DNA from 2 places in the Peptacetobacter sp. AB845 genome. Region 1 is predicted to be linked to the other one. Evidence: a T-box and tRNA genes for the amino acid it is inferred to sense, from the RefSeq annotation. Region 1 holds a T-box; the other holds one or more tRNA genes.

Region 1 (16,814 bases):
AAATATAGAGAACGGATATATAAAACACAAATGTATAGACTGTGGAGAAGAGTATATCCAAGGGTTCACTTGTAAAAGTAAGTTTTGTACAAAGTGTGGAAGAAAATATTCTATGGAATGGGCAGAAAAACAGGTAGAAAATATGCTTGATGTTTCTCATAGACATGCAGTTTTCACAATTCCGGAGGAGTTGAGAGTTTATTTCTACAGAAAGCGAGAGCTTTTAAAAGATTTACAAGATGCTACATATGAGGTATTAGATAGTTTTCATAAAAATAAAACAAAGGGAAATTATGAATTAGGGGTAATTGCTGTAGTACACACCTTTGGTGGAGATTTAAAATGGAATCCTCATATACACGCCTTATACACCGAAGGTGGAATAGATAGAAATAATAAGTGGTTCAAAAAATTAGATTTCATACCATATACATATATGAAAAAGGTATGGCGAAAGTTGGTACTAGATATAATAAAAAACAATTTTAGCGATAGAAAAACTAAAAATTTGATAAATAAGCTATATAAGAAAGAATTCTATGTAAATGCAGAAAGACGTTTAACTAATATAAAACAGGCAACTCAATATATAGGTAGATATTTGGCTAGACCAGCTATCGCTGAATATAGAATAATTAATTACGATGGAAAAAATGTAACTTACTGGTATGAAAACAAAAAACCTAAGGAAAAAAGAGAAATAACTGTAAATGTATTAGAATTTATAGGTAAAATAACCCAACATATTCACCCGAAGGGTTTTAGAGTTGCAAGAAGATACGGTCTATATTCAAGAATAAAAAATAAATTAAGCATAGAAATATTGAAGTTATATAACTTTATGAGACACAGAAATATATCTAAGCTGATAAAAAAGAAGAATACAGTAAAGAAAAATTTTAAAGATAGATTGATAGAATCATTTGGAGTAAATCCTTATATTTGTAAAAATTGTGGAAAAGACATGATTCTATGGGAAATATGGCATTATAAATATGGATTAATATATAATGCACTAGATAAATCAAATTATAAAAGAATAATCTACGAAGAAATTATAGAAAAAGAAATTTCTTTGAATACAACAACACAAATAGAATTATTTTAAAAGTCTATTAATAAATAGGCTAGCTTTGCTATACTCAAATATAAATAATAGTGTATAATTAGTGTAATTAAAATTATTAGGAGAAATAGTATGTTAAAAGAATTAGAAGAAATGAGTAAAGGACAAAAGTTATATAATTATGAATGTAAGTCTTGTGGATTTGAAAAAGGAGTACCAGAATTTATAGTAGAAGAATTAAGACAAGATGCATTCTTTTCATCAGGAGCGATAGCTTCGCTAAATGAAAAAAATATGCCAGAATTAATTTGTCCTAATTGTGGAGCTAAATTTGAATACAAAAAAACTGACGACCGTTAGGTGTCAGTAAAGGTACTGTCACAAGAACACCTTTTAAAGGTGTTCTGTGGCAGTATTTTTTTATTAAAAAGCATCGAATTATTTTGGAATATAAAATCACTTTTGAATGAATAAAATATAATTATTTTTTGTTAGGAGTAGCAATAGTTTTTATAATTAAGTTATAGTTTTATATGTTATAATAATCGTATACGAAAAAAGAGAGGAGCTGATTTTCAATGAGCGGCAAAAAAGGTGGATTGATGATATTTGGTGCAATAGTAGGTTTTGTAGCAGGACTATTTTTAGCACCTAAAAAAGGATCTGAACTTAGAAGGGACGCTAAAGAAAAATTTGACGATATAAAAGAAAATCCAGAAGAAACATTTAAAAGTACTTTTGAGTCTATGAAAAATAAATTAGATACTTTTTCAGAAACTTTATTTGAAGTAGATGAAGATGGATACGAAGATGTTGATTTGGATGATGAAAATATAGTGATAAGCAGAACATTTAAAGAAGTGGAAGATGATATTGATGAAGATATTATCCTAGACCCAGACAAAGAAGAAGAGGAGCTTTAAAATATGAGCGCAATTGGATGGCAGGTATGTGGAGTTTTATTAGGTGTTTCTGCAATAATAATTGCTGTTTATTTAGCAAAAACTTTAAACAGTGCATCTAAAACAATAGATAATGCAAACGGACTTGTGAGTAGGGTTACAAAGATAGTAGATGAAAATGAAAAAGATTTAAATACTATTGTAAAGAGTGCAGCATCTATAACAGAAAATGTAGATAGTATAGTTGAAACTGTTACTAGTATAGGAAGTTACATAAATATATTTAGTTTTGTAAAGAAAAAAAGAAAAAATAAGAAGAAAAAAGATAAATAGAAAAAGGAAGTATTTTTAGGGATATAGTTTAAATTTGGAGGTGTGATATGTCGATAAAAATAGAGTCAGCTTTTAATTTAGAAGAGAATATGTGGAATGTTGCTCTTATTGGAGAACTTGATGTTTCTAGTGCAGAAGTATTTAAAAAATCTCTTAATGATCTTGTTGACGAAAATTCTCAGGATATAAAGATAGACTTAGATAGACTTGAGTATATAGATTCAACTGGATTAGGAGTAATGGTAGGCGTGCTAAAAAGATTGAAAGTCAATGGTAAGGGTATATACCTTAGTAATCCTAAAAGTAACGTAAGAAAGATATTAGAAATTACGGGACTTGATAAAATTTTTAATGTGGAGGGATAAAAATTGACTTATGAAACTATAAAAATGGAGATAAGTTCAAATCCAGAATATGTGAGTATTATAAGACTTACTACTTCAGGAATAGCTAATAAAATTGGTTTTTCAATAGATGATATAGAAGATATGAAAGTTGCTGTTTCTGAAGCATGTACTAATGCTATAAAGCATAGTGATGATGATAAATTTTTTATAACATTTAAAATGTTTGAATCTGGAATTTGTATAGAGATAAAAGACAACGGAAGAGGTTGTGATGTTGAGGCTATAAAGGAGCCTGATTTAGATATGCCTAAGGAAAGTGGTTTAGGTCTGTTTATAATAAAGACATTAATGGACGAAGTAAGTATAGAATCAATAGAAAATGAAGGTACAGTTATTAGAATGACTAAATATTTAGGAGCTGATATTTAATGAAAAGTGTAGCAGGAGCTGCAAACTACCTGGACATGGATACAAAAGAGCTTTTCAGACTGTACAGCGATAACAAGGATATTGATATAAGAAATATTCTAATAGAAAGACATCTTTATCTAGCTAGAATACTTGCTAAAAAATATATAAATAAGGGTGTAGATTATGAAGATATATACCAAGTAGCTTCACTTGCTCTTATTTATGCAATTGATAGATATGATATTAGTAAAGGGTTTGAATTTTCTAGTTTTGCTACTCCTACTATAATAGGAGAGATTAAAAAGTATTTTAGAGATAAAGTATGGACGATGAGAGTTCCTAGAAGAATTCAAGAACTTAGCAAAAAAATAAGTAATGCTAAAATAGCAATTGAGCAAGAGAAAAAAAGACATCCATCAGTTAAGGATATAGCTGAATATATAGGATGTAGAGAAGAAGATGTTCTTGAAGCTATGGAAGCTTCATATAGTTATCAGCCTGTATCACTTGATGCTTCGGGTGGAGATGATTCTGAGGACGATCTTACTCTTTCAGATAGAGTAGGAGTTGAGGAAAAGAACTTTGGCAGCATAGAACAAAAGGATTTTCTTGATAGATTTATGCAGACTTTAAATGAGCTAGAAGTTAAAATTTTAGAAGATAGATTCTTCCATAATAAAACTCAGTCTGTTATAGCAACAGAACTTAATATTTCGCAGATGACAGTATCGAGATTAGAAAAAAAGGTAGTAGAAAAGTTAAAAAAAGAATATGAAAAAATATAAGAGCTTTTGAGTGCTATTCAGTTAATGGATAGCACTTTTTATTTTATTTTTAATTTTAAAGTAATAATAGGTAAAAAATATAAGTTTTTATCTATATATAAATCGATGGTTATAATTTTAAACTATACTTATGCTAAAGTATTGAAGATAAGGTTTTCAAGTGGTAATTTCATAGTTAGAGATTATAATTTTTTAGGGGGTTCTAACTATGAAAGATGTAAGAGCAATGGCAGAAGCAACATCAAAAGGTATGGCAGATTTTGCAGCTAATAAACCAGAAATAGCACAGGGATTTGGGCAGTTTGCAGGAGCAGTTTTATCAGATGGAGCTGTAGATTTAAAAACTAAAGAACTTATAGCAGTAGGTATAGCAGCTTTCAGTAGATGTGAATACTGTATAGTAGGACATGTAAATAATGCATTTAAAGCTGGTTGTACAAAAGAAGAAATATTAGAAGCAGCTGGTGTAGCTATAGCATTTGGTGGAGGACCTGCTTCAGCATATGTAGCAACTACATTAATGGATGCTGTTAATGAATTTGAAAAAGATTACAAATAAATTAAAACTAGTTAATATGTAATTAATATAAAATATAGGTCAATGTGAAATTAATACTTTACATTGGCCTTCTTATATTATAGAATATATTTCATCACTTCAAATAATTGTAAAAATTAACTTTAAAAATTTTTAAAAAAACTTTTAAAAAAGTATTGACGATTAATAAAGAAGATGATAATATAATACTTGCGACGGCGATAAGTCGCAAAAATAAATAAAGAATATGTGGTTATTATAGAAGAGAGGATACACCTGTTCCCATTCCGAACACAGAAGTTAAGCTCTCTATCGCTGATGGTACTTAGGGCGAAGGCCCCTGGGAGAGTAGGACGTAGCCACGTATATGTGCCGAAGTGGCGGAACTGGCAGACGCACAGGACTTAAAATCCTGCGGGACTTATCCTCCCGTACCGGTTCGATTCCGGTCTTCGGCACCATATTTAATATATAGTGGACCATTAGCTCAGTTGGTTAGAGCGCCCGGCTCATAACCGGTAGGTCTGGGGTTCGAGTCCCTGATGGTCCACCACTTTAAATGAACTTTGAAAACTGAACAGCAGATATATTTAGTTCGAATAAATAATTCGAACGCCATACAAACCATGCCAGATATTTTGAGATAACATCTGAGCGGATTCAACATTGTAGAAATTTTATTTGAGCGATGGATATTTCGAATGAAAATGAGAAATATCATCGGCGACATAAATTTTCTTCGAAAATTTATTTTTGAGAGTTTGATCCTGGCTCAGGATGAACGCTGGCGGCGTGCCTAACACATGCAAGTCGAGCGATTCTCTTTGGAGAAGAGCGGCGGACGGGTGAGTAACGCGTGGGTAACCTGCCCTGTACACACGGATAACATACCGAAAGGTATGCTAATACGGGATAATATATAAGAGTCGCATGACTTTTATATCAAAGATTTTTCGGTACAGGATGGACCCGCGTCTGATTAGCTTGTTGGCGGGGTAACGGCCCACCAAGGCAACGATCAGTAGCCGACCTGAGAGGGTGATCGGCCACATTGGAACTGAGACACGGTCCAAACTCCTACGGGAGGCAGCAGTGGGGAATATTGCACAATGGGCGCAAGCCTGATGCAGCAACGCCGCGTGAGCGATGAAGGCCTTCGGGTCGTAAAGCTCTGTCCTCAAGGAAGATAATGACGGTACTTGAGGAGGAAGCCCCGGCTAACTACGTGCCAGCAGCCGCGGTAATACGTAGGGGGCTAGCGTTATCCGGATTTACTGGGCGTAAAGGGTGCGTAGGCGGTCTTTCAAGTCAGGAGTTAAAGGCTACGGCTCAACCGTAGTAAGCTCCTGATACTGTCTGACTTGAGTGCAGGAGAGGAAAGCGGAATTCCCAGTGTAGCGGTGAAATGCGTAGATATTGGGAGGAACACCAGTAGCGAAGGCGGCTTTCTGGACTGTAACTGACGCTGAGGCACGAAAGCGTGGGGAGCAAACAGGATTAGATACCCTGGTAGTCCACGCTGTAAACGATGAGTACTAGGTGTCGGAGGTTACCCCCTTCGGTGCCGCAGCTAACGCATTAAGTACTCCGCCTGGGGAGTACGCACGCAAGTGTGAAACTCAAAGGAATTGACGGGGACCCGCACAAGTAGCGGAGCATGTGGTTTAATTCGAAGCAACGCGAAGAACCTTACCTAGGCTTGACATCCTTCTGACCGAGGACTAATCTCCTCTTTCCCTCCGGGGACAGAAGTGACAGGTGGTGCATGGTTGTCGTCAGCTCGTGTCGTGAGATGTTGGGTTAAGTCCCGCAACGAGCGCAACCCTTGTCTTTAGTTGCCATCATTTAGTTGGGCACTCTAGAGAGACTGCCAGGGATAACCTGGAGGAAGGTGGGGATGACGTCAAATCATCATGCCCCTTATGCCTAGGGCTACACACGTGCTACAATGGGTGGTACAGAGGGCAGCCAAGCCGTGAGGTGGAGCAAATCCCTTAAAGCCATTCTCAGTTCGGATTGTAGGCTGAAACTCGCCTACATGAAGCTGGAGTTACTAGTAATCGCAGATCAGAATGCTGCGGTGAATGCGTTCCCGGGTCTTGTACACACCGCCCGTCACACCATGGGAGTTGGAGACACCCGAAGCCGACTATCTAACCTTTTGGGAGAAGTCGTCGAAGGTGGAATCAATAACTGGGGTGAAGTCGTAACAAGGTAGCCGTATCGGAAGGTGCGGCTGGATCACCTCCTTTCTAGGGAGAATTATCTGCTGTTCAGTTTTGAAAGTTTATACAAACTTAATATGGGGGTGTAGCTCAGTTGGGAGAGCACTTGCCTTGCAAGCAAGGGGTCAGGAGTTCGAATCTCCTCATCTCCACCATTTGTACTTTGAAAACTACATATATATTATGATATGACATCATTTATTTCCTTAATGTGATAAATAAGGACGACAACCTTATTAAAAAATGTCAAATGTAACTGGTCAAGTTATTAAGGGTGCAGGGCGGATGCCTTGGCACCGGGAGCCGATGAAGGACGTGATAAGCTGCGATAAGCTATGGGGAGTTGCACGTAAACTTTGATCCATAGATTTCCGAATGAGGAAACTCACCATGAGTAATGTCATGGTATCTTCGAGTGAATACATAGCTCGTTGAGGGGAACTCGGGGAACTGAAACATCTAAGTACCCGAAGGAAGAGAAAGAAATTCGATTCCGCTAGTAGCGGCGAGCGAACGCGGAACAGCCCAAACCTAAGAAGTTCGCTTCTTAGGGGTTGCGGACATATCATCAGGAAGAGGTTATTACAGACGAAGAGTTTTGGAAAGCTCCGCCACAGAAGGTAACAGCCCTGTAGTCGAAGTGAGAAGACTTCCGATATGATCCAGAGTACCACGGGACACGTGAAACCCCGTGGGAAGCAGGAGGGACCACCCTCCAAGGCTAAATACTACCCGGTGACCGATAGCGCATAGTACCGTGAGGGAAAGGTGAAAAGAACCCCGGGAGGGGAGTGAAATAGAACCTGAAACCCTGTACTTACAAACTGTGGAAGCACATTTCTTGTGTGACCGCGTACTTTTTGTAGAACGGGCCAACGAGTTACGTTATGCAGCAAGGTTAAGTACTTCATGTATGCAGCCGCAGCGAAAGCGAGTTTTAACTGAGCGTTTAGTTGCATGACGTAGACCCGAAACCGGGTGACCTATCCATGAGCAGGTTGAAGCGAAAGTAAAATTTCGTGGAGGACCGAACCCACGAGCGTTGAAAAGCTCGGGGATGACTTGTGGATAGCGGTGAAATTCCAATCGAACCCGGAGATAGCTGGTTCTCCCCGAAATAGCTTTAGGGCTAGCCTCAGATTCAGAGATACGGAGGTAGAGCACTGAATGTCCTAGGGGGTATTGCACCTACCGAAGACTATCAAACTCCGAATGCCGTCATCTTTTATCTGGGAGTCAGACCGTGGGTGATAAGATTCACGGTCGAGAGGGCAACAGCCCAGACCGTCGGCTAAGGTCCCCAAATGTAGGTTAAGTGGTAAAGGATGTGGGATTGCACAGACAACCAGGATGTTGGCTTAGAAGCAGCCACTCATTCAAAGAGTGCGTAATAGCTCACTGGTCGAGTGATCCTGCGCCGAAGATTTCCGGGGCTAAAACCTACTACCGAAGCCACGGCATCATTTATGATGGGTAGGGGAGCTTTCTTTACTGGGCAGAAGCATGACCGTAAGGACATGTGGACTGTAAAGAAGTGAGAATGTTGGCATGAGTAGCGAGATGTGGGTGAGAATCCCACAGGCCGTAAACCCAAGGTTTCCAGGGGAAGGTTCGTCCTCCCTGGGTTAGTCGGGACCTAAGCCGAGGCCGAAAGGCGTAGGTGATGGACAACAGGTTGAAATTCCTGTACCGCCAATAAGCGTTTGAGAAATGGGATGACACAGTAGGACAGGATGAGCGTGCTGTTGGTTATGCACGTCCAAGCACTGAGGCAGTATCCGGAGGCAAATCCACGGATACAATGCTGGGGTGTGACGGGGAGCGAAATTTAGTAGCGAAGCATCTGCATTCACACTGTCGAGAAAAGTCTCTATCGAGTTTAAAGGCGCCCGTACCGCAAACCGACACAGGTGGGTGAGGAGAGTATCCTAAGGCCAGCGAGAGAACTGTTGTTAAGGAACTCGGCAAAATGACCCCGTAACTTAGGGATAAGGGGTGCCATCGAAAGATGGCCGCAGAGAATAGGCCCAAGCGACTGTTTACCAAAAACATAGGTTTCTGCTAAGTCGCAAGACGATGTATAGGAGCTGACGCCTGCCCGGTGCTGGAAGGTTAAGGGGATCTGTTAGAGCAATCGAAGCAGTGAACTTAAGCCCCAGTAAACGGCGGCCGTAACTATAACGGTCCTAAGGTAGCGAAATTCCTTGTCGGGTAAGTTCCGACCCGCACGAAAGGCGTAACGATTTGGGCACTGTCTCAACAACAGACTCGGTGAAATTGTAATTCCGGTGAAGATGCCGGATACCTGCGACAGGACGGAAAGACCCCATGGAGCTTTACTGTAGCTTGGCATTGGGTCTTGGTACTACATGTACAGCATAGGTGGGAGGCTTTGATTCCAGGACGCCAGTTTTGGATGAGCCACCGTTGGGATACCACCCCTGTAGTACTGGGACTCTAACCAGAGGCCTTGAATCAGGTCTTGGGACACTGTCAGGCGGGCAGTTTGACTGGGGCGGTCGCCTCCCAAAAGGTAACGGAGGCGCTCAAAGGTTCTCTCAGCACGGTCGGAAATCGTGCACAGAGTGTAAAGGCATAAGAGAGCTTGATTGCAAGACATACAGGTCGAGCAAGGACGAAAGTCGGACTTAGTGATCCGGTGGTTCTGAGTGGAAGGGCCATCGCTCAACGGATAAAAGCTACCCTGGGGATAACAGGCTTATCTCCCCCAAGAGTCCACATCGACGGGGAGGTTTGGCACCTCGATGTCGGCTCATCACATCCTGGGGCTGTAGTAGGTCCCAAGGGTTGGGCTGTTCGCCCATTAAAGTGGTACGCGAGCTGGGTTCAGAACGTCGTGAGACAGTTCGGTCCCTATCCGTCGCAGGCGTAGGAAATTTGAGAGGATCTGCCCTTAGTACGAGAGGACCGGGGTGGACGTACCGCTGGTGTACCAGTTGTCTCGCCAGAGGCATGGCTGGGTAGCTATGTACGGAACGGATAAGCGCTGAAAGCATCTAAGCGCGAAGCCAGCCTCAAGATAAGATTTCCCATTCCTCGGAAGTAAGACCCCATGAAGACTACGTGGTTGATAGGTCGGAGGTGGAAGTGCAGTAATGTATGCAGCTTACCGATACTAATAGGTCGAGGACTTGACCAAGTAAATATTTGGTAATTTGATTAATATGTATGTAGTTTTCAGAGTACAATCTCTGAAAATAAAGATTATGTGGTTATTATAGAAGAGAGGATACACCTGTTCCCATTCCGAACACAGAAGTTAAGCTCTCTATCGCTGATGGTACTTGGGGCGAAGGCCCCTGGGAGAGTAGGACGTAGCCACGTAATCTTTTTTTTATGTAAAGAATAGATAGAAAATTTAAAAATTAGAGGAGAAAATTAGACGATGACAAACACGTTACAGGCATTTTTAGACACTGGTATAGAAAAAATACCTTCGCTTATATATGCTATAATATTCTTCCTTATAGGATTAATTATTGCAAAAATATGTAGAAGAACAGTTTCTAAGGTATTAAAAAAATACACTAGTGGAAAAGGATTCACTAACTTTATAGTTTATGGAGTGTATATATCTATAATAGTTGTATCTACATTAAACAGTTTAGAGATGATAGGAATAAAGACAACATCTGTTGTAACTGTTGTAGGGGCTGCAGGGTTCAGTATAGGGCTTGCATTTAAAGAGGTACTATCTAATCTAGCATCTGGATTTTTAATACTATTTTTCCAACCATTTAAAATAGGTGATTATATTCAGACATCGGATACTAATGTAGAAGGTACTGTACATGATATTCAGATATTTAGTACTATACTAAAAACAGTGGATAATAAGACAATAATAATTCCAAACTTCCAGATAACAAGTAATAATATTATTAACTATACTAATCAGAATATAAGAAGAATAGATTTCTCATTTACAGTTGATTACAATACGAATATAGGAGTATTAAAAGGTATTGTAGAAGAAATATTTGAAAAAGATTCAAGAGTATTATCAGATCCTAAACCATTAATAGGTATAAACTCTATGGGAAATAATTCGATGGAATTTGTCAGTAAGCCTTGGGTTAAGACAGAAGATTATTGGGATGCTTATTACGACCTAATGGAGGAAATAAAGAAAAAATTCGATGAAAACCATATTGTTCTTCCGCAGGTTAATGTAGTAATAAAAGGAAAATAAATGTAATAAAAACCAATTAAAAAAATTTTTTGATTGCGAAAATAGATGTAATAAAAATATAAAAAATAATATCAAAAAATTTGTAAGAAAATAAAAATAGACTAAAAATTCTCATTTTCTCTTGAAAAATAGAGATTATTATAATATAATTGGATACATAATAGTGAAAAGGCAATGAAGGAGCTAAGTAAAAAACAGTTCTGTTTTCAGAGAGTGAGTGGTCGGTGTGAACTCATATCAGTGGTTTTTGAATCTACTCTGGAGCTTCTAATCTGAAATAAGTTAGACGTATTCCTACGTTACAGGATTTTGAGAGGAATGTGCTTTTTGGTGCATTCAATTAGGGTGGCAACGCGGATAACAGATTTTCGTCCCTTTTGTAAGGGGTGAAAATCTTTTTTTATACAAAAAAACGCCCCTGAAAAACCAAATCTGTAAATTCAATACAATATAATTGAAAATTTTATATGATTTTCAGAAATTTTTATTTGGGGAGGAGCAGAAAAATGCTAGATATCAAAAGAATAAGAGAAAATTTAGATGAAATCAAACAGGCTATGCAGATAAGAGGAGAAAAAGAATTCGACCTTGATGGAGTTGTAGCACTTGATGACCAGAGAAGAGATTTATTAAAAGAAGTTGAAGTATTAAAACAGGAATTAAATGTAGAATCTAAAAAAATACCTCAGCTAATAAAAGAAGGAAAAGACGTTACAGAAGATAAAGCTAGATTAAAAGAATTATCTGATAAAATAAAAGGAATAGACGTACAGGTTAAAGAAGTAGAAGATAAATTAAACTACACATTAATGAGAATACCAAACGTTCCTCATCCAGATGTACCACAGGGAGAAACTGATGAAGACAACGTAGAAGTTAAAAAATGGGGAGAACCTAGAAAATTTGACTTTGAACAGAAAGCTCACTGGGATATAGGAACTGATTTAGGAATATTAGATTTCGAAAGAGCTGGTAAAATAACAGGATCAAGATTCACATTATACAAAGGTTTAGGAGCTAGATTAGAAAGATCTTTAATAAACTTCTTCCTAAACACTCATACAGCTGATCATGGATATACAGAAGTATTACCACCTTTCATGGCTAATAGAGATAGCTTCTCAGGAACTGGACAGCTTCCAAAATTTGAAGAAGACATGTTCAAACTAGAAGGATTAGAATACTTCTTAGTACCAACAGCAGAAGTACCAGTAACAAACATACACAGAAATGAAATATTAACTGCAGATCAGTTACCAATAAAATACTGTGCATACACTCCATGTTTCAGATCAGAAGCAGGGTCTGCAGGTAGAGATACAAGAGGTCTAGTAAGACAGCATCAGTTCAACAAAGTTGAATTAGTTAAATTTGTATTACCAGAAAACTCTTATGATGAATTAGAAAAATTAACTATGGATGCAGAAGAAATGCTTCAGTTATTAGGATTACCATACAGAAGAGTTAAAATATGTACAGGTGACTTAGGATTTACTGCAGCATTCAAATTTGACTTAGAAGTATGGATGCCAAGCTACGGAAGATACGTTGAAATATCTTCTTGCTCAAACTTCGAAGACTTCCAGGCTAGACGTGCTAACATAAAATTCAAAAGAGATAAAAAGTCTAAAGCAGAATTCGTTCATACATTAAATGGATCAGGACTTGCAGTAGGTAGATGTTTAGCAGCTATACTTGAAAACTATCAGCAGGCTGATGGTTCAGTAGTAGTTCCAGAAGTATTAAGACCATACATGGGTGTAGATGTTATAAAATAATAAAATTTAAAATGTAGTATATAAAGAACTGCCGAGAAATTGGTGGTTCTTTTTTTATTTTTAAGAAAATTACAATAAATTAAAACTATAAAAAGTTTGAATAAGAATTGAGTTGAGAGAAATTAAAAATATTCACTAGATTGTTTGTTATTTATATTAATAGAGTTTATCTATAAAAAAAATTAATTTTATAGATAATAACAATTGGCTATTTTTTGTAATATAAACTACAATTAAAATGTTTAATACTTAATTGAGAGAGAGGAGAAATAAAATGAAAACAAATTTTTTTAAAAAAATTATTAGCATGGGATTAATTGCAATGCTTACAGTTGGATTAACAGCATGTGGTGGAGAGGACACTTCTAAGAAAGACGAAAGTGCAGCGGAAAATAATAAGGAAAAACAAGTAGTTCAAATTGGTGCCTATGGTTCACATGTACCATTTAACTATATGGAAAATGATGAATTAGTTGGTTATGAAGTAGATATTTGGAAAGAAATTGCAAAGAGAAATAATCTTGAATTAAAATATACAATTTCATCTGATGTAGCAGGTCTTTTTACTATGCTTGATACAGGTAAAATAGATACAATTTTATGTCAAGTAAGTGCTACAGAAGAGCGTGCAGAAAAGTATGATTTTACTGAACCATATATGTATAGTCCAGGAGCATGGTTTGTAAAAGAAGATTCAGAAGATGTCAATACAATAGAAGATCTTTATGGGAAAAAAGTTGGTGTAATTGCTGGTGGAGTAGATATTGATATGTATAATGCTGCTGATCCAGAAGGAAAAATTGAGCAGGTTGTATATTCAAATGTAACTGCAGCTTATAAAGATATTGAAGTTGGAAGATTAGATGCAACAGGTGTTTCTCGTCCTCAGGGATTATATCTTATTAAAAAAGGAGATGTAACTGGCTTAAAAGTAACAGGATATAATGGAATTACAGAAACAGATATTTTCCCAATTCTAAAAGGAAAAAATAAAGAATTACTTGAAATGGCTAACAAGACAATTAAGGAAATGAAGGAAGATGGAAGTCTTGCTGAACTAGCAGTTAAATGGTTCGGTGATGATGTTACTGTTAATCCTGATAATAAGTAAATATTATATAAAAGAAATAAAACGGAGTGGCTAGCAACAGTCCTCCGTTTTTTATATGAAAAGGGTGTGAACAACTATGTCTATGTTTGAAAATTTGGATATTGAATTTATGATTGAAACGATGCCTTTATTATTGAAAGCGACACAAATGACATTGTTTTTAGCAATTGTTTCATTAGTTATAGCGTTTGTACTTGGATTAATTATAGCAGCAATACGATATTTTAATATTAAGGTGTTGTCTCAAATTGCTAAGTTTTATGTATCTTTCTTTAGAGGAACTCCATTAATTGTACAGTTATTTCTTATTTACTTTGGTGTTTTTACAATGTACCCTATGTTAACCCAATTACCTGGTACAGTTGCAGCAATTGTTACTTTAAGTTTAAATAGTGCAGCATATATGAGTGAAACTATACGAGCGGCATTTGAATCGGTTGATAGAGGGCAGATAGAAGCAGCATTATCCTTGTGTATGACAAAATTACAATACATGCGTCGTATTGTTTTACCACAATCTATGAGAGTAGCATTACCTTCTCTATTTAATTCTCTGATTGATTTAATTAAAGGAACATCCATTGCTTTTACAATTGGTGTTTCTGAAATGATGGCAATGGGAATTTATGAGGGAAGTAGACAGTTTAATTATTTTGAAATATATTTTGATATAGCAATTATTTATTATATTATGTCTATTATACTTGGATTTTTACAGAAAAAATTAGAATATAAAATGAGCAAATATTAAATGAAAGGAATAAACAATGATACATATTGAACATCTATATAAAAAATTTGATTCGACAGAAGTATTAAAAGATATCAATTTGGATGTTGAGCGAGGAGATGTTGTTGCTATTATTGGACCTTCAGGAACTGGAAAATCAACTCTTCTTCGATGTATTAATTATCTTGTAACACCTTCAAAAGGTAAAATTACAGTAGATAATGTTACAATAGATGCAGCTCAATATACAAAAAAACAAGTTATGAGTTTACGTAGCCATTTATCAATGGTATTTCAAAATTATAATTTATTTAGAAATATGACAGCATTGGATAATGTAATGGAAGCATTAGTGACTGTTCATAAGAAAAGTAAAGAAGAATCAAGAAAAAAAGCTATTCAACTTTTAAAGAAAGTTGGTATGGAAGAAAGAAAAGATTATTATCCATCTGAACTTTCAGGAGGACAACAACAACGTGTTGCTATAGCACGTGCGCTTGCTGTAGAACCAAGTGTTGTGCTGTTCGATGAACCAACATCAGCATTGGATCCGGAGTTGGTTGGAGAAGTTCTTTCAGTAATGAAAAATTTGGCGAATGATGGAACAACTATGATTATAGTTACACATGAAATTGAATTTGCTAGAAATGTAGCAAATAAGGTTGTGTTCATGGATCAAGGAACTATTTCTGAAATAGGAACACCAGAACAAATTTTATCAAACCCAACAAATCCTAGATTGATTCAATTTTTAAATATTGTTAAGCCGGAGGAGATAGTTTAGAGGATATAATTAGCATCAGAATAAAAAATGAGAAGAATTTTTTTAATAGAAGTAATTGATTATATACCTATAAATTCATATATAAAAAATTTTATATGTGTGTTTTGTAATGCTATAAATTTAGTAAAAAGTATTGAGGAAATATTTTACACTAAATGAATTTAGAAATTTAATAAAATAAAGTATGAAAACGTAAAATAGATATTGTTAATTTTAAATAATTTACTATGTTTATTGCATTAAATTAATTAATATGATGTACATTTTTAATTATAATTTTTTAGAAAATATTAATAAATAGGAATTAAAGAGATGTTATATAAATTATAGCATCTCTTTTTAAATATAAATTAATCCACAATAGGTATTGAAATAACATTAAATTTAAACTAAGCTAGATTATATGATTAGTTAAAAGTGTATGAATATGTAGTTAAAAAGTACTAAAATAATAGAAAAAATTAAATATCCAAGTAAAAATAGTGGATAAGTGGATAAAATTTCTGTGTTTTTAAAAATATAAACAAGAAAGGCTGTGGATAGAATTGAATAAATCTAAAATAATATCTTTTGATATGAGCAATCGAGCAAAGGATAAAGAAGTAGAAATAGTTAAAAATAGAGAAGATGAGATAATAAACAAAGAGATTTTAGACATATACAACAAAGATTTTGAAAAGATTGGAACTGCTACAAGAGGAGAAATTCACGAAAAGGGACATATACATAAGGTAGTTCACTGTTGGTTTGAAGAAGATACAGAAGATGGAAAATACTGCTATTTCCAACAAAGAGCGATGTATAAAAGTTACCCAGGGTTATACGGTGTGATGGTCGGTGGGCATATAGATTCTGGAGAGGATGTATTTGAAGCACTTAAAAGAGAAATCTCAGAAGAAGCTGGGATAGTGGCTAAAGAAGAAAATATTTCGTTTATCAATGAGATTTTTGAAAATATAGTGGACGGAGATTTTATAGATAATGAAATTTGTGAGGTATATAGATATAAGGTAGATAAAGATACAGAATTTAATCCTAACAAAGAAGTTGCAAAAGTTGTAAGAATGAATGAAGAAGAGTATAAAAAATGTGTGTTTGGAATAACTGAAACCGTTGAAGCTGAAGTTGTAGCTGTGTCTAATCAGAAGGGAATGAAAGAATATGCAGTAGGTGATAAATTCCTTATAAATACAGAGGATTTCTGCGAGTATGATCGCCAGTATGTAAGAATGGTTACAGGAATGAGGGATGACGAGTATTTTATGATGGAGGCACTTAGAGAAGCTAAGAAGGCCTATGATAAAGAAGAAACTCCAATTGGTGCGATAATTGTAAAAGATGGAGAGATAATAGGAAGAGGACATAATTTAACTGAGCATTTAAAAGATGCAACTGCACACTCTGAAATACTTGCGATAAAGAATGCTGCTAAGAAGTTAAAAGGATGGAGATTGTTTGGCTGCAAGATGTATGTAACTATGGAGCCATGTATAATGTGTTGTGGAGCTATTGTAAATTCGAGAATCAGAGAAGTTGTCATAGGAGCTAAGAGGGTAAAGAATGCCAAGATAGAGAAACAGTCTGACTTTAA
Region 2 (16,814 bases), 420 kb from region 1:
ACTGAATGGAAAGTTCCGCAAGTTACCTTAGATAATCTAATATCATCAGATATAGCTCTTATCCTATTTTTCATTTCCATAGATGATGCTTTTGTAAAACTTATAGCTAAAATTCTAGCTGCAGGTACATTTTTTTCAAGCACCATATTCGCAATTCTATAGGTTATAACCCTCGTCTTTCCAGAACCAGGACCTGCAAGAACCATGCACGGTCCTTCGATATGCTCTACAGCTTTTAATTGATTTTGATTCAAGCTATCTAAATTCATATTTTTAAGCCCTACTTTCTAAAAAATTTTAATTTCAATTTTATGCACTACATTTCAATTTTTTTAATTGTATATATTACTTTTAATTCTTATCTATTACAATTATTACCCTTTTTATCTGTTTTTATCTATTCTAATTTTAATAATTATTCATTTACAACTGTTAGAGTAGATATACTTTTAAGTTCTTCTAAGACATAAGGAGAATTGTCCTGAGATGTCATAACTGTTATCAAATCTCCATGAATTAGAGTTAAATCTCCTTTTGGGATTATTTCCTTCTCTCCTCTATTTACAGCAACGATTAAAGATGTTTCCGGCCATTTTATATCTTTTATTTTTTTACCGTCAGCCATACAGTCCATGTCAATCGAAACTTCAAGAAGAGTTTTCTGTTTTGAAGTCCCCTTATATTCATTTGCACTGTGTTCTCTTGCAAGAAGCCTATCAAGTAAGCTTTCATATATAGGTTCTCCTTTTAACACATCAGATGTAAGCTGTGCAACTACGCTGACTATTGCTAGAGGTAATAAATGAGCAAGCGATCCTGTCATTTCTGATATTAGTATTATTCCTGTTATAGGTGCTTTTACTATTGCCGCAAAATGTCCTGCCATAGCAAGCACAACAAAATTCATTATATATATACTAGGAATTCCAAGATATCTTATTGATACAAGTCCTACTATATTTCCAACAAGTGCACCAAGAACTAAAAGTGGGAAGAATATCCCCCCAGGAACCCCTGAGCCAAAACAAATAAATGTAAATATAAATTTAACCACTAAAAATATCATAAGTGTTATAAGCATGAAATCTGTGCTCTGAAGCTCCATTATAAGCTCATGTCCACCACCTATAAGTATTGGAGAAATCATTCCTATAATTCCGGTTATAAAGAACGGTATCATTATTTTTACATATCTATTTAATTTACTTTCTTTAAACATTTTCTGAGTTTTTAGTATTCCACTATTGAATATAACACCGCTAATTCCAACAGCTATACCTAATATTATAAGTACCCAGTAGTATTTTATCGGCATTATATTTAACTGATTAAACTTTAAAGATGGTATTATACCAAAGAACTGTTTTGCAACACAATCGGCTGTAAGTGATGCAATCATAGCAGATAATAAAATCATTGGTGAGAAGTTTTTATGAGCCTCCTCAAGTGCAAACATAACACCAGACATAGGTGCATTAAATGCGGCAGAAAGACCTGCACTTGCTCCACAAGTAGTTAAATATACTTCTTCATAATCTGGTTTCTTTCCTTTTTTAGAGAATTCTTCACCTATACAACCACCCATCTGAACAGAAGGGCCTTCTCTCCCTACAGAAAGACCAGCACCAAGACAGATTATTCCACCTACAAATTTATAAAATAATACCTTCATCCGGTTTATACTCAATTTTCTCGAAAGTATTCCCTCTAATTGTGGAATTCCACTCCCTGAAATCATAGGTTCTTTTTTTACAAATTCCGCAACTATAAACGCTGATGCAGCTAGTAGTATAAATACAGCTGGAATCATTAAAATGTTACGGTCTGCATAGCTATAAAGATAATTAAAGAATACAGCCAGTTTTGATGCAAGTATTCTGTAAACAACTATAACAATACCTGTTATTATTCCAACAGCTAACGAATCTAAAATAAGTCTATTTTTTATATTCCTTGTCCTTTGAAATATATCAGAAATTCTAAATCTTTTCCCGTCCATAAATTCACCTCTTGTATTATTATTAAAAAATTTATTCAAATTTTACTTTTGATTATTACTTTACTTGAAATTTACATACTCTATTAGTATATCATAAATTTTCTTAAAAAAAGATTTTGCCACTATTCCAACTATTTTCATTACATATATTTGCATAAAAAAAAGACCTTTTAAAAAGGTCTTAATACTGGCGGAGAAGGAGGGATTCGAACCCTCGCACCGGTGTTACCCAGCCTAAACCCTTAGCAGGGGCTCCTCTTATAGCCTCTTGAGTACTTCTCCGAATACTCTTTATATTCTACCTTAATAAAGTATATTAGTCAATACATTTAAATATAATAATAAATATTCGATACCATTATAAAAAATATATTAATAATTTATTAACATTCTATAATTGAATTGTCTTTTTTTAAGGAGTATAATAAAATTGTAACAATTTTTAAAATTTTAAGGGGGAATTATAATATGATTATCTGCACAAAATATTTAATCACAGGTGATGGTAAGACAGTGCTAGAGGATAAAGCTGTTTTAACTGATGAACAAGGAAAAATTAAAAAAATTTCTACAAAAGAAGATTTAATAGCTAACTTCCCTAATGAAGAAGTTAAAGACTTTGGAAATGCTACTCTACTACCAGGACTTTGTGATATGCATGTCCATTTAGGTTATTATTTCTCTCAACCAGATACTTTTAATTACAATGATCAGTTAATTACTATGTTTGCTGTACAGCATGCACAGTCTGCATTTGAAAGAGGTATAACTTCTGTAAGAGATATGACTTCTGCTAGAAAATTATGCTCAACTATGAAATTAGCTGCTGAAAAAGGTTATTTAGTACTTCCTCGTATAACTCATGTCGACAATGGTATGTGTATGACTGGTGGACATGGATATGATGATGATATAGCTCAGGTTGATGGACCTTGGGAAATAAGAAAAGAAATAAGAAGACAGGTTAGAGATGGCGCAGAATGGGTTAAAGTTCTAACTACTCATAGAAGCCATATACCAGAATTCACTCAAGAAGAATTAGATGCAGCAGTAGACGAATGCCATAGAAGAGGAATAAAATGCGGTGTTCATGCAGGAACTCATCCTGGAATTCAGATGTGTATAGATGCTGGATTTGATACTATAGAACATGGTACTTTCTTAACATTAGAACAGGCAGAACAGATGGCTAAAAATGGTCAGGCTTGGACTCCAACTATAATGGCATATACTTATTTATATGAAGTTTGCAAAGAAACTTTAGAAAAATATAAAGATTCTCCTGCAAATGATATAGTTATGCAGAAAGAATTAGCAAACTATGAATACTTTGAACCAGCTTATAAAGCATATAGAGATAACTTCAAAAAACTTTACGATACAGGTGTTACAGTATTAGCTGGAACAGATATGGTAATGTATGGTTCTCCACTACTTCCTTTAAATAGAGAACTTCAGTACATGGTTGAATACGGTATAACTCCTGTTCAGGCTATACAGACTGCAACAGAAAACCCAGCAAAAGTTTTAGGTGTTTCTGAATTAAGAGGTCTTGTAAAAGAAGGTCTTGATGCGGATTTACTAGTTGTAGAAGGAAATTTAAGTGAAGATATAACTTGCATAAATAATGTTAAATTTGTAGCTCTTGGTGGTAAAAAAGTATTTGAAGATGGTGTTAGATTTGTTGGAACTAACAAAATGTTCATGTAAATTATTTATAAATTAATAGATATATAAAAATGGCTGTCAATAAAATTTGACAGCCTATTTTTATTAATTTTTATATCATTTAGTTTACTTTTCTTTCATTAATTCCATATATTTCTCTTTTGTTACTATAGTTTTTGCTGTATGAGAATCAGATCCAAGCACTGTATTTATTCCATATTCATCAACTAACTCCTTTAAATATCCTGAAATATAAACCTCTCCACAATTCTCTTTTCTAACTCCAGATACATTAAAATCCAGCTCAAACTCTTTTTCTTTTAATAACTCCATTATTTCAACTAATATTTTTTGCTCGCTATAATCGTATTCAAATATTTTACAATACTTCCTAATTAGATTTAAGTGTCCAAATCTCTTTGGCTTATACACTCCTAAATCTGACTCAATCGCCATTTTCACAGTTTCATAATATTTTCTATATAATTTATCTATTCCCCAAAAAGAATTCAATAATTTTTTAAACTCTTCCTCACTATAATCTACACAAGAATATCCATAATCAGCTTTTATCATATGAACAGATAATATTGCATCATCTAGCTTATCTCCATATTTTTCAAGCTTTTTCTTTATTTCATATTCAAAACCTTCTATATAATCAACCTCTGTACCAACATTTATTTTTATTTTATCATTATACTTTTGTTGAATATATTTTGCCTCTTTTAAATAACTCTCAAACTCTTCATCTGTGGGCGCACTATCTTTTTTAGGTGATGGATCTTCAAATCCATCCGGTAACGGAAAATGCTCTGTAAAACTTATTTCATCATATCCATTTTTTAAAGCTATTTCTACGTATTCTTCAAAAGAATCTTTTGTCCCATGTGGGCAATAATGTGAATGTATATGGCAATCTCTCATAGATTTCACCTCAATTTTTTATTTAAATTATCTCTCTATTCCTGCCATTTCTATAATTTTAGGTATATTTTTTTCTGCACCGACAGACATTATATGAACACCATCACATAAATTTTCTTCTTTTAATTGTTTTATAAATTCTGCAGCTATTTTCATTCCTTCTTCTCTATAATTTTCCTTGCCGACTTTTTCCATTCTTTCTATTATATGTTCTGGAACATCCACTCCAGGTATATTTTTATTTAGAAATCTAGCCATTCCTGGTGATTTAAGAGGAATAACTCCTATTAGAACCTTGCATTCAAAGTTTTTAGTTCTATCCCTAAATTCTCTAACTGTCTCTATATCAAAAACGGCCTGAGTCTGGAAAAATTTTGCTCCAGCAGCTATTTTTTTAATCATTTTTATAATTTGAATCTCAATAGGTACAAATCCTGGAGATACTGCAGCACCCATATAAAACTTAGGATGTCCTTTTAATTCATTATGGTTCATATCTCTTCCAAAAGATATATATTCTGCTGCTTTTAAAATATTTATACTGTCTAAATCGAATACATTTTTAGCTTGCGGATGGTCTCCTTTGCTAGTGTGGTCTCCTGTTATAGCAAATAAATTTTCTATACCAAGTATACCAGCAGATAGAAGTTCACCCTGAATTGCTATTCTATTTCTATCTCTCCCTGTCATTTGAAGAACTGGCTCTATTCCATTATCTTTTAAAATCTTGCAAATTACAAGTGATGTAGACCTAACCACAGCTGATTGAAAATCAGTAACATTAACTGCATCGACTTTTCCCTTCAATATTTCTACACACTCCATTATGTGAGAAATATCTGTTCCTTTTGGAGGAGCAATTTCACAAGTTATAGCAAATTTATCACTTTCTAAAACATCTCTCAATCTGCTCATTATCGCTTCCTCCTATCATTTAATTCTTTCATAGTAATATCTCTTTTTCTATTTAATTTAGAGTAGTCTCTTTCATCTCTAACTTTTAATAAATTTTCAAGCTGATTTAATCTTTCTAGTCTTTTATAAATCTTTACCCATGCACAGCTATATTCAGGATTTACCTCACATCTTCCATCCTTGTCAGCACCGCCACATGCTCCATTTAACAATCCTTTTGAACAAGATGTTACTGGGCAAATTCCTCCAGTCCAAGCTAACTGGCAATCTCCACAAGCCCTACACGCCTCCTCATATCTTCCTAACATCTGTACTTCACCTATAAATAAAGTATCATTTGCTGGATATACAGGTTTTTCTTCTAAAACTTTGGCTATTGTCTGTGTTCCATCTCCACAAGCCATAGAAAGAATTGAATCGGTATTTTTGATAATTTCCATAAATTTTTCTAAATCTTTTTTAGTTTTAGAAAGTGTGCATGCTGGATCTAGTATTGTTGTTCCGGTTATAATCTTTCCTTCTTTTTCTAAAAGCTCTTTCATAGCCTGAACCTGTTCTTCTCCACCACTTTTGCAGACTGTCGCACATTTTCCACAACCAATTATAAAAACAGTCTTATCTTCTTTTATAAATTCTTTTATCTCATCAAATGGCTTATTTCCAGAAATAATCATATCCTCAACTCCTTTTTATAATATTTTTTCTTTTTATAGTTTTTAACTTTATTTTATTTTTTAAAATTTCAGTCAATATATATATTTTAATAGTTAAATTTTATTTTGTGTAGTATTTTTATTAAACAAAGGACATAAAAAAATAATATTTAATATAAAAAAAATAACCTGAGTAATTATACACAGGTTATTATATATTGCTTTAATTTATATTGTTTTGTATCTTACATGCTTTTATAACATGCTCAGCAAGTACAGATGTAGTAACAGATCCAACTCCAGCTGGAACAGGAGTAATCATTTTGGCAATTCCTATAGCAGATTCGGTATCCACATCTCCACAAAGATTTCCACTTTCATCTACATTTATACCTACATCTATAACCGTAGCACCTTTTTTTATGTATGACTTATCCACCATTTTAGCTCTACCTATTGCAGCTACAAGTACATCGGCATTTTTAGCTTCTTCAGCTAAATTTTCTGTTTTTGAATGGCATATTGTAACTGTTGCATTTTCTCCCATAAGCATAATAGATACAGGCTTTCCTACTATTAAAGATCTTCCTAAGACTACAACTTTTTTTCCAGATAAATCAACTTCATAATGATTTAAAATTTTCATAACTGCTTCTGGAGTACATGGTGCATAACCATCTTTTTCTCCTTCAAATAGTTTTGCTGAATTTATAGGATTAAAACAGTCCACATCCTTTTTTGCATCTATTATAGACTTAACTTTATTTTCATTTATATTTTTAGGAAGAGGTCTCAAGCATAAAATTCCATTTATATTTTTATCATCATTTAAGTTTTTTATAACTTCTATATATTCCCCTTCTGATACATCTCCTTGCAATACTATATTTTGAACATCTATACCTATTTTAGCACATCTATTCATAGCTCCTCTTTCATAGGACATATCATCAGGATTTTCTCCAATTCTAACTATTGCAAGCTTTGGTACTATATCTAGTTCTTTTAGCTTTTTTGTTTCTTCTATTAAATTTTCTGTTATTCTATCTGCAACTGGCTTACCTTTTATTATCTTTGTATCCATATTATTCCTCCATAATTTCTATTACTCTTTCAAAGACTTGATCGCATATAGCTATTCCATCTTCTACTATTTCATTTACCTCTTTAGAAATCTTGTCGGCATACTCTCTATCTTTCATAGATTTTGTGTTAATCTTTACATTAAGTTTTGAGCCAAGTAGGCATGCTCTTAAACACTGAACACCTACTCCTATATCACTTATAACTATTTTTGACGATTTATCCACTATATCCTCATGTATTTTTATAGCCCTAAAGCAAACTTTAGCTGCTTTATATGGTATTTCGCAAGCTTGCTTTAATACTACTTCCATTCTTTTTGTTTTATATTCTCTTTCTTCTTCTGTCGATGTTGGTAGCCCATAAGTTTGAGATAAAGGCATAAAGCACTCTGCATCTCTATCAACCATAGATAATAGTTCTGCTTCTATTTCCTTAGCTTCTCTTAATAATTCTTTAATCTCATCTTCATATTCTGCGTATTTTTTCTTACCTATTGTAAGATTAGCCACCATATTTCCAAGTGCCACACCTATCGCTCCGACAAAAGCAGCAGCACCACCTCCACCAGGAACTGGCTCTCTTGAAGAAAGAACTTCGATGAATTCTACACAACTTTTATCTACTATATTCAATAATCAGCACCTCTTCTCTTTTTTAATTTTCTAACTTTTTAATCTTGTATTCTATTATATCAATTTAAACACTATACTTAAATATTTTTTATATAAATTTATAATCTTTTCATTTTAGTACTATTTTTTTCAAAAAAGTAAAACACCGAGCTAAAATCTATAACTCGGTGTTATTTTCATAATATTTTCTTTAACCATTAAGCCTTAGCTTTATTCTTTTTATCGTTGTATATCTTCTTGAACATATATATTGCAACTGTAAGTGCAAATAATATCATTAATCCTGTTACAAATAATTTTGCTCCACCAGTAAGCATTCCACCAACATAAGAGTAAACTATTGTAGCTGGTAGCTGTCCTATACCTGTCGCTATAAAGAAAGGCATAAATTTCATTGATGTAAGACCTGCTGCATAACTAACTATATCAAATGACATAAATGGAAGTAATCTACAAACTAATATAGTGTATTTACCATATTTATCAAAGAATTCGTCTATACTGCTTATAGCCATTTTACTTGTAAGTTTTTCAACAACATCTCTACCTAAAAACTTAGCTATAAAGAAACATAGCGCTGCCCCTGCCATAGCACTTGACCAAGATAGGATTGCACCCCATACCCAACCAAATAAGGCTGCATTGGCAAATGTTATTAAAAATGCAGGAAGTGGTGCCGCTACTGACTGAAGTAGCATAAGTAGGAATGAAATTATTGGAGCCCAAATTCCAAACGATAGTATGTATTGTTTTATTGATTCCAAATCTAAACTAGATAAGTAAAATACCATCTGATTTACAAATGTTTTTACAGGTGTTACAAAGAAATAGATAGCAAATACTAATAATACCGCACCTACTCTTGTGATTAATTTTTTCTTATTTTCTTTAGTCATTATATATTCCCTTCTACATATAAATTTTTTAATCTTGCTCTATACCTTTAATAATACTATAGTAATTGTATTTTGGTTTATACATTTTGTCTATGATATATATAAGTAATATTTATATTATCTATGATATATGTTTTTAGATTAATTTTCAAATTAATTGTAGAATGAAATAAAGTTAATTACTTTTATAAATCATCTTGATCAAAAGTATCATTAAGACTTTTTCCAGGGGCAACCATAGGAAATACCTTGTCATCTTCTTGTATCATACATTCAATAACAAAAGGTCCATTATATGAATCTGCTTCTAAAAGTGCTTTTTCTAATTCGTCCATTCTTGTAACTCTTACTGCTTTACATCCAAGTCCTTCTGCAACCTTACAAAAATCAACCCGATCATCAAGAACTGTATCCGAATATCTTCCCTCATAGAAAAATGTCTGCCACTGTCTAACCATACCAAGAACCTTATTATTAAGTATAACCTGTATCATCGGAACATTGTATCTTGAAGCTGTTGCAAGCTCATTCATGTTCATTCTAAAGCATCCATCTCCTGCTATATTTATAACTCTTGATTTTGGATTTCCATATTTTGCTCCTATAGCTGCACCTAAACCATATCCCATTGTTCCAAGTCCGCCACTACTTACAAACTGTCTTGGATTTTTATAATGGAAGTACTGTGCAGCCCACATCTGATTTTGCCCAACTTCTGTACATATTATTGTATTATCATCAAAGCACTCTTCTATTTTTTCTATTACATATGGGCCTGTAAGCACATTTTTATTATATTTCATTGGATATTTATCTTTAAGATTTTCTATTTCTTCCATCCATTCTTTACGTTCTTGTTTTTTTAACATAAGATTTAGCTTTTCAAGTATATATTTTGCATCTCCTGTTATTCCAAGATCTACAAGTATATTTTTATTTATTTCCGCTTCATCTATATCTATATGTATTATTTTTGCTTTAGATGCAAATCCCGCTGAATTTCCAATTACCCTATCACTAAATCTAGTTCCTATAGCTATTAGAAGGTCACATTCTGCTACTCCAAGGTTACTAGCTTTTGTTCCATGCATCCCTAGCATACCTGTATATCTTTTGCTTTTTCCATCAAAAGCACCTTTTCCCATAAGCGAATCAGCAACAGGCGCATCTATCTTTTCTGCAAATATTTTTAACTCATTAGATGCATTAGAAGCTTTAATACCTCCACCTACAAATATAAATGGCTTTTTACTTTCTTCTATAAGTTTAACTGCCTCTTCAAGATTTTCTTGATAGTTTTCTTCATTATATAATAGTAAATTATTTGAATTTGTATCTATCTCTTCTTTTTCGTATTCTCCATATCCCGCTGTTACATCTTTAGTTATATCTATAACTACAGGCCCAGGTCTTCCCTCTCTAGCTATTTTAAAGGCTTTTCTTATTGCAGGAGCAAGGTCTTCAATTTTTTTTACTATGAAGTTATGCTTTGTTATTGGCATTGTAATTCCTGTAATATCTATTTCTTGAAAACTATCTTTTCCAAGAAATGAAAGTCCAACATTTACAGTTATTGCAACAATAGGAATTGAATCCATAAATGCAGTTGCAATTCCTGTTACAAGATTTGTAGCACCAGGTCCACTTGTTGCCATACAAACGCCTACTTTTCCAGTAGATTTAGCATATCCATCTGCTGCATGAGATGCCCCTTGTTCATGAGATGTAAGTATTGACTGTATTTTATCCTTATATTTATATAAACTATCGTATATTTCAAGTATTGCCCCTCCAGGATAACCAAATACTGTCTCAACTCCCTGTTCTAAAAGGCATTCCATTACCATATCTGCTCCTTTAAGCCTCATATATTTTCACCATCCTCTTTTATTTTACTTTAAGGACTGCACCAGTATTTGCCGAAGTAACCATTGAAGCGTATTTTTTTAGATAACCGCTCACATTCTGAGTTTTTGGTACAAATCCATTTCTTCTTTCTTCAAGTTCCTCATCTGAAACAAGAAGCTCTATACTATTATTTTCTATATCTATATCTATCATATCTCCGTCTTTTACAAATGCTATTGTCCCACCAAGTGCTGCCTCTGGTGATACATGCCCTATAGATGCACCTCTTGTAGCTCCAGAAAATCTTCCGTCAGTTATAAGAGCTACATCTTTATCAAGTCCCATGCCAGCTATTTCTGATGTTGGAGAAAGCATTTCTCTCATTCCTGGTCCACCTTTTGGACCTTCATATCTTATTACAACTACATCTCCAGATTTGATTTTTCCTGCTCTGATTGCTTCTATCGCACTTTCTTCACCGTCAAATACTTTTGCAGGTCCTTTATGTTTCATCATTTCTGGCGCCACTGCTGATTTTTTCACAACACAACTATCAGGAGCAAGATTTCCTTTTAATACAGCTATTCCTCCTGTTTTACTGTATGGATTTTCAACTGGTCTTATTACACTCGTATCAAGATTTTCGCATTCTTTTATATTTTCTCCAACATTAAATCCTGTAACTGTCATACATTCCTTATCTAATATTCCTAGCTTATCAAGCTCATTCATTACCGCATATACTCCACCAGCTTCATTAAGATCCTCCATAAAAGTATCTCCAGCAGGGGCAAGATGACAAAGATTAGGAGTTTTCCGACTTATTTCATTAGCTATTTCAAGATTAAGATTAACCCCTGCTTCGTACGCTATTGCCGGAAGATGAAGCATTGAGTTTGTAGAACATCCAAGTGCCATATCAACAGCCATTGCATTTCTAAACGCACTTTCTGTCATTATATCTGAAGGTTTTATATCTTTTTCAACAAGCTCCATTATTTTCATACCAGCATGTTTTGCAAGTCTTATTCTTTCACTATAAACTGCTGGTATTGTTCCATTTCCTTTAAGTCCCATTCCAAGAGCTTCTGTTAAGCAATTCATTGAGTTTGCAGTATACATACCAGAACAAGAGCCACATGTAGGACAAGCTTTTTCTTCAAATTCTTTTAATTTATCCATGCTCATTTTTCCTGCATTGTACTCACCTACAGCCTCAAAAAGTGTTGATAGACAAGTTTTCTTTCCATCAAGTTTTCTTCCTGCAAGCATTGGACCCCCACTTACAAATATTGTCGGTATATCTAGTCTTGCTGCTGCCATAAGAAGTCCAGGAACATTTTTATCACAGTTTGGAATCATTACAAGTCCGTCAAATTGATGTGCTCTTGCAAGACACTCAGTACTATCACATACTAGTTCTCTTGTAACAAGTGAATATCTCATTCCTGTGTGATTCATAGCTATTCCGTCACATACCGCTATTGCAGGAACTTCAACCGGTGTTCCACCTGCCATATATATACCTTTTTTAACAGCCTCGGCTATTTTATCAAGATTCATGTGTCCTGGAACTATTTCATTATATGAATTAACTACACCTATTATCGGTCTATTAAGTTCCTCCTCAGTCATACCAAGTGCGTTGAAAAGAGATCTATGAGGAGCTCTTTCCACTCCTTTTTTCACATTATTACTTTTCATATTTTCCTCCTATATTCTTACATCTATAAGGCTAATGATTTTTAATCATTGCTTTTGCCCCTATAAAAGATACTTATTATTTTTATTATTCAGGCAGACATACATTTTAGTCTGCCTGAATAATATATATTAATTAGTTGTTTATTAATTTATCTTCATCTGACCAACTGTATAATTTTCTTATTTCTTTACCTACTTTTTCAGAACCATGTTCTGCCGCAAGTTTTCTCATTGCTTTGAAATGAGCCTGTCCACCAGCTTCTGACATTTCAAGAAGGAATTCTCTTGCAAAACTTCCATCCTGTATATCTTTTAATATTTTTTTCATAGAAGCTTTTGTTTCATCTGTTATTATTTTAGGACCAGTTACATAATCTCCATACTCAGCTGTATTAGATATTGAATATCTCATTCCCTCAAATCCTGACTGGTATATAAGGTCAACTATTAATTTCATTTCGTGTACACATTCGAAGTATGCATTTTCAGGATCATATCCTGCTTCTACTAAAGTGTCGTATCCCGCCTGCATTAGTGCACATACACCACCACATAATACAGCCTGTTCTCCAAATAAGTCTGTTTCTGTTTCTGTTTTAAATGTTGTTTCAAGAAGACCTGCTTTTGCTCCACCTATTGCAGCTCCGTAAGCAAGTGCTAATTCTTTTGCATTTCCGGTAGCATCCTGTTCTACAGCTACAAGACAAGGAGTTCCTTTGCCTGCACAATATTCACTTCTTACCGTATGACCTGGTGCCTTTGGTGCTATCATTGTTACATCTACACCTTCTGGTGGAACTACCTGTCCAAAATGTATATTGAATCCATGAGCAAACATAAGCATGTTTCCTTTTTCAAGATTTGGTTCTATTTCATTTTTATAAAGTTTTGCCTGTAATTCATCATTTATAAGTATCATAACTATATCTGCTTTTTTAGCTGCTTCAGCAGAAGTGTATACTTCAAATCCCTGTTCTTCAGCTTTTTTCCAAGATTTAGATCCTTCATAAAGTCCTACTATTACATTTACACCGCTGTCTCTAAGATTTAATGCATGTGCATGTCCTTGTGAACCATACCCTATTATTGCTACTGTTTTTCCTTCTAATAATTTCTGATTACATTCTTCCATATAATATATTTTTGCCATTTTCCTATCTCCTTTTTATCATTTATTGTTTTTTATTTATTTATTTTTATTTATTTTATTTTTATTTATTGATTTTAATTCCGGTATTCGCATCCTCTTTTGATTGCCGATAAACCTGTTCTCACTATTTCCATAATTTCGAATTCTTTGAGAAGTTCTATAAATCCATCTATTTTAACGCTATCACCAGTAGCTTCTACAACCATAGAGTCTTTTGATACATCTACCACTTTTGCTCTAAATATTTTAGCTACAGCAGATACTGCCTCTCTTTTAGTACAATCTGCTTTTATCTTTATCATAACAAGTTCTCTTAAAACAGATTTTTCAGGTTCAAGAATATCTACTTCTAAAATATCCTCTAGTTTTTTTACTTGTTTTTTTATCTGTTCAAGAGTTTGTGGCTCACCTTGAGCAACAACAGTAAGTCTTGATAAACCTTTATTTTCAGCTATCCCCGCCGATATGCTAAGAATACTATATCCTCTTCGTGCAAATAATCCACTGATTCTTGTAAGAACACCTGCATCATCCCTTGCCAGTATAGATAAAACTAGTTTTCTCATATCCTACCCTTCTTTCTTTAATATTCTGAATATTGAATTTAAATACTGTATACATCTTAAAATATACAGTATATCCCACTTTTTTATAAAAAAATAAAGTTGCTTCCACTCTATCAGCATATTTAATACATGCCAATTCAGTAGAAGCAACTTCTCATTATCTGTAATTACGTGAATAAAATCATCCACAATAATTCCATCTACTTTTTTTAAATTTCTGTACATCAATTTCCTATACATCCATTCAGTATGATTTATATAAATATCAAGTGCATTTTCTATAAACATCGAGTTCAGATTTTTTATCAGTTTACTGTTTTTATCCTCTCCCAATGTATCATTAAGCACCTCATATACATCTATTGCATAATCGATTTTTTTACTCGCAAAACTATATGGTAAATCATCATTGATTACCACACCATCATTTTTGTTTGATAGAGTTTTCACAAGATTAATCTTCTCTACTGCTTTTTTAATTTCATATTTACTTTTATTGAAAACTATCTCTTTCTGACGTATTGCTATTGAATTACATATGTAAATTATAGCTATACCTGAAATTATTATTGAATCAAAAATTCTTATTATTATACAAGCTCTTTCCTGTATGACAATGTTAATTATTGATTCCTTTGGTATGAGATTATCCTCAATAATTAGTCCTGAAATTTCATGATCCGCACAAGTACGGTTTTCTATTTTTATTATGTCTATTATGTTGTACTTGCGCTGTTTCATTTCCTTTACCTCCCTTTTTCTTAGTATAATGTATACTTATTTTTATAATTTTATATCTAACCTTTTTTTAATGGCGCATTTTTTTCTTGCTTTATATAATATCTTTTTCCGAAAATTTAGTCAACACTTTTTTCTGTAAAATTTAAATTTTCTGATAAAAAAATATTTTTCCATTTATGGAAAAATTATTAAAATATAAAAAAATACTGCCACAGAACACCTTTAAAAGGTGTTCTTGTGACAGTACCTTTACTGACACCTAACGGTCGTCAGTTTTTTTGTATTCAAATTTAGCTCCACAATTAGGACAAATTAATTCTGGCATATTTTTTTCATTTAGCGAAGCTATCGCTCCTGATGAAAAGAATGCATCTTGTCTTAATTCTTCTACTATAAATTCTGGTACTCCTTTTTCAAATCCACAAGACTTACATTCATAATTATATAACTTTTGTCCTTTACTCATTTCTTCTAATTCTTTTAACATACTATTTCTCCTAATAATTTTAATTACACTAATTATACACTATTATTTATATTTGAGTATAGCAAAGCTAGCCTATTTATTAATAGACTTTTAAAATAATTCTATTTGTGTTGTTGTATTCAAAGAAATTTCTTTTTCTATAATTTCTTCGTAGATTATTCTTTTATAATTTGATTTATCTAGTGCATTATATATTAATCCATATTTATAATGCCATATTTCCCATAGAATCATGTCTTTTCCACAATTTTTACAAATATAAGGATTTACTCCAAATGATTCTATCAATCTATCTTTAAAATTTTTCTTTACTGTATTCTTCTTTTTTATCAGCTTAGATATATTTCTGTGTCTCATAAAGTTATATAACTTCAATATTTCTATGCTTAATTTATTTTTTATTCTTGAATATAGACCGTATCTTCTTGCAACTCTAAAACCCTTCGGGTGAATATGTTGGGTTATTTTACCTATAAATTCTAATACATTTACAGTTATTTCTCTTTTTTCCTTAGGTTTTTTGTTTTCATACCAGTAAGTTACATTTTTTCCATCGTAATTAATTATTCTATATTCAGCGATAGCTGGTCTAGCCAAATATCTACCTATATATTGAGTTGCCTGTTTTATATTAGTTAAACGTCTTTCTGCATTTACATAGAATTCTTTCTTATATAGCTTATTTATCAAATTTTTAGTTTTTCTATCGCTAAAATTGTTTTTTATTATATCTAGTACCAACTTTCGCCATACCTTTTTCATATATGTATATGGTATGAAATCTAATTTTTTGAACCACTTATTATTTCTATCTATTCCACCTTCGGTGTATAAGGCGTGTATATGAGGATTCCATTTTAAATCTCCACCAAAGGTGTGTACTACAGCAATTACCCCTAATTCATAATTTCCCTTTGTTTTATTTTTATGAAAACTATCTAATACCTCATATGTAGCATCTTGTAAATCTTTTAAAAGCTCTCGCTTTCTGTAGAAATAAACTCTCAACTCCTCCGGAATTGTGAAAACTGCATGTCTATGAGAAACATCAAGCATATTTTCTACCTGTTTTTCTGCCCATTCCATAGAATATTTTCTTCCACACTTTGTACAAAACTTACTTTTACAAGTGAACCCTTGGATATACTCTTCTCCACAGTCTATACATTTGTGTTTTATATATCCGTTCTCTATATTTCCACAATTTAAAGCCTTTATTACAGTATTTTCTATCTGATCTCTCATTTCTCTTCTAACTTTATTCCAATATTTTAGTTTGAATTCTTCAAAGTGATTTTTTAATATTTTCTTAATGATTTTTTCATCTTTTTGTTTCTTCAATACATTCATATTACTATTGTACATAAGTTTTCCACAATTTTAAATTATTATAATTTCCTTAGGAATAAAAAAATAGAGGCTTATTGCCTCTATTTCATTCCTCTTGCTGTATAAATTAAATCTTCTACAGTATCAAAATCTCCATATGTAAATCCGTCTTTTTTAAATGTAACTGCATAATCTTTATTAAAAACTAAAACA

The links. The T-box of region 1 lies ahead of serS (serine--tRNA ligase). A T-box ahead of a tRNA ligase gene usually reads a tRNA of that ligase, here a tRNA-Ser.
Region 2: it encodes a tRNA-Ser, which carries the amino acid that the T-box ahead of serS (serine--tRNA ligase) is inferred to sense. The anticodon was not compared.

What each region holds. Positions count from the first base shown of each region.
Region 1 is NZ_CP180001.1:447,100-463,913, reverse strand. It holds gene ACK2WO_RS02360 (transposase) at 1-1,108, shown strand, start outside; gene ACK2WO_RS02355 (hypothetical protein) at 1,199-1,426, shown strand; gene ACK2WO_RS02350 (YtxH domain-containing protein) at 1,645-1,989, shown strand; gene ACK2WO_RS02345 (DUF948 domain-containing protein) at 1,993-2,301, shown strand; gene ACK2WO_RS02340 (anti-sigma factor antagonist) at 2,349-2,666, shown strand; gene ACK2WO_RS02335 (ATP-binding protein) at 2,691-3,077, shown strand; gene ACK2WO_RS02330 (SigB/SigF/SigG family RNA polymerase sigma factor) at 3,077-3,844, shown strand; gene ACK2WO_RS02325 (carboxymuconolactone decarboxylase family protein) at 4,053-4,403, shown strand; rRNA gene rrf (5S ribosomal RNA) at 4,631-4,747, shown strand; tRNA gene ACK2WO_RS02315 (tRNA-Leu) at 4,754-4,843, shown strand; tRNA gene ACK2WO_RS02310 (tRNA-Ile) at 4,859-4,935, shown strand; rRNA gene ACK2WO_RS02305 (16S ribosomal RNA) at 5,132-6,634, shown strand; tRNA gene ACK2WO_RS02300 (tRNA-Ala) at 6,687-6,762, shown strand; rRNA gene ACK2WO_RS02295 (23S ribosomal RNA) at 6,866-9,767, shown strand; rRNA gene rrf (5S ribosomal RNA) at 9,836-9,952, shown strand; gene ACK2WO_RS02285 (mechanosensitive ion channel family protein) at 10,014-10,820, shown strand; T-box leader at 10,986-11,199, shown strand; gene serS (serine--tRNA ligase) at 11,327-12,598, shown strand; gene ACK2WO_RS02275 (transporter substrate-binding domain-containing protein) at 12,873-13,709, shown strand; gene ACK2WO_RS02270 (amino acid ABC transporter permease) at 13,786-14,460, shown strand; gene ACK2WO_RS02265 (amino acid ABC transporter ATP-binding protein) at 14,477-15,223, shown strand; gene ACK2WO_RS02260 (deaminase) at 15,769-16,814, shown strand, end outside.
Region 2 is NZ_CP180001.1:23,119-39,932, forward strand. It holds gene ACK2WO_RS00100 (ATP-dependent helicase) at 1-269, opposite strand, end outside; gene ACK2WO_RS00105 (ClC family H(+)/Cl(-) exchange transporter) at 416-1,999, opposite strand; tRNA gene ACK2WO_RS00110 (tRNA-Ser) at 2,188-2,281, opposite strand; gene ACK2WO_RS00115 (amidohydrolase family protein) at 2,468-3,709, shown strand; gene hisJ (histidinol-phosphatase HisJ) at 3,794-4,594, opposite strand; gene ACK2WO_RS00125 (methylenetetrahydrofolate reductase) at 4,622-5,509, opposite strand; gene ACK2WO_RS00130 (methylenetetrahydrofolate reductase C-terminal domain-containing protein) at 5,509-6,183, opposite strand; gene ACK2WO_RS00135 (bifunctional 5,10-methylenetetrahydrofolate dehydrogenase/5,10-methenyltetrahydrofolate cyclohydrolase) at 6,386-7,246, opposite strand; gene ACK2WO_RS00140 (cyclodeaminase/cyclohydrolase family protein) at 7,248-7,880, opposite strand; gene ACK2WO_RS00145 (VTT domain-containing protein) at 8,078-8,776, opposite strand; gene ilvB (biosynthetic-type acetolactate synthase large subunit) at 8,962-10,644, opposite strand; gene ilvD (dihydroxy-acid dehydratase) at 10,664-12,328, opposite strand; gene ilvC (ketol-acid reductoisomerase) at 12,462-13,478, opposite strand; gene ilvN (acetolactate synthase small subunit) at 13,553-14,044, opposite strand; gene ACK2WO_RS00170 (hypothetical protein) at 14,048-14,785, opposite strand; gene ACK2WO_RS00175 (hypothetical protein) at 15,045-15,272, opposite strand; gene ACK2WO_RS00180 (transposase) at 15,363-16,637, opposite strand; gene ACK2WO_RS00185 (hypothetical protein) at 16,703-16,814, opposite strand, start outside.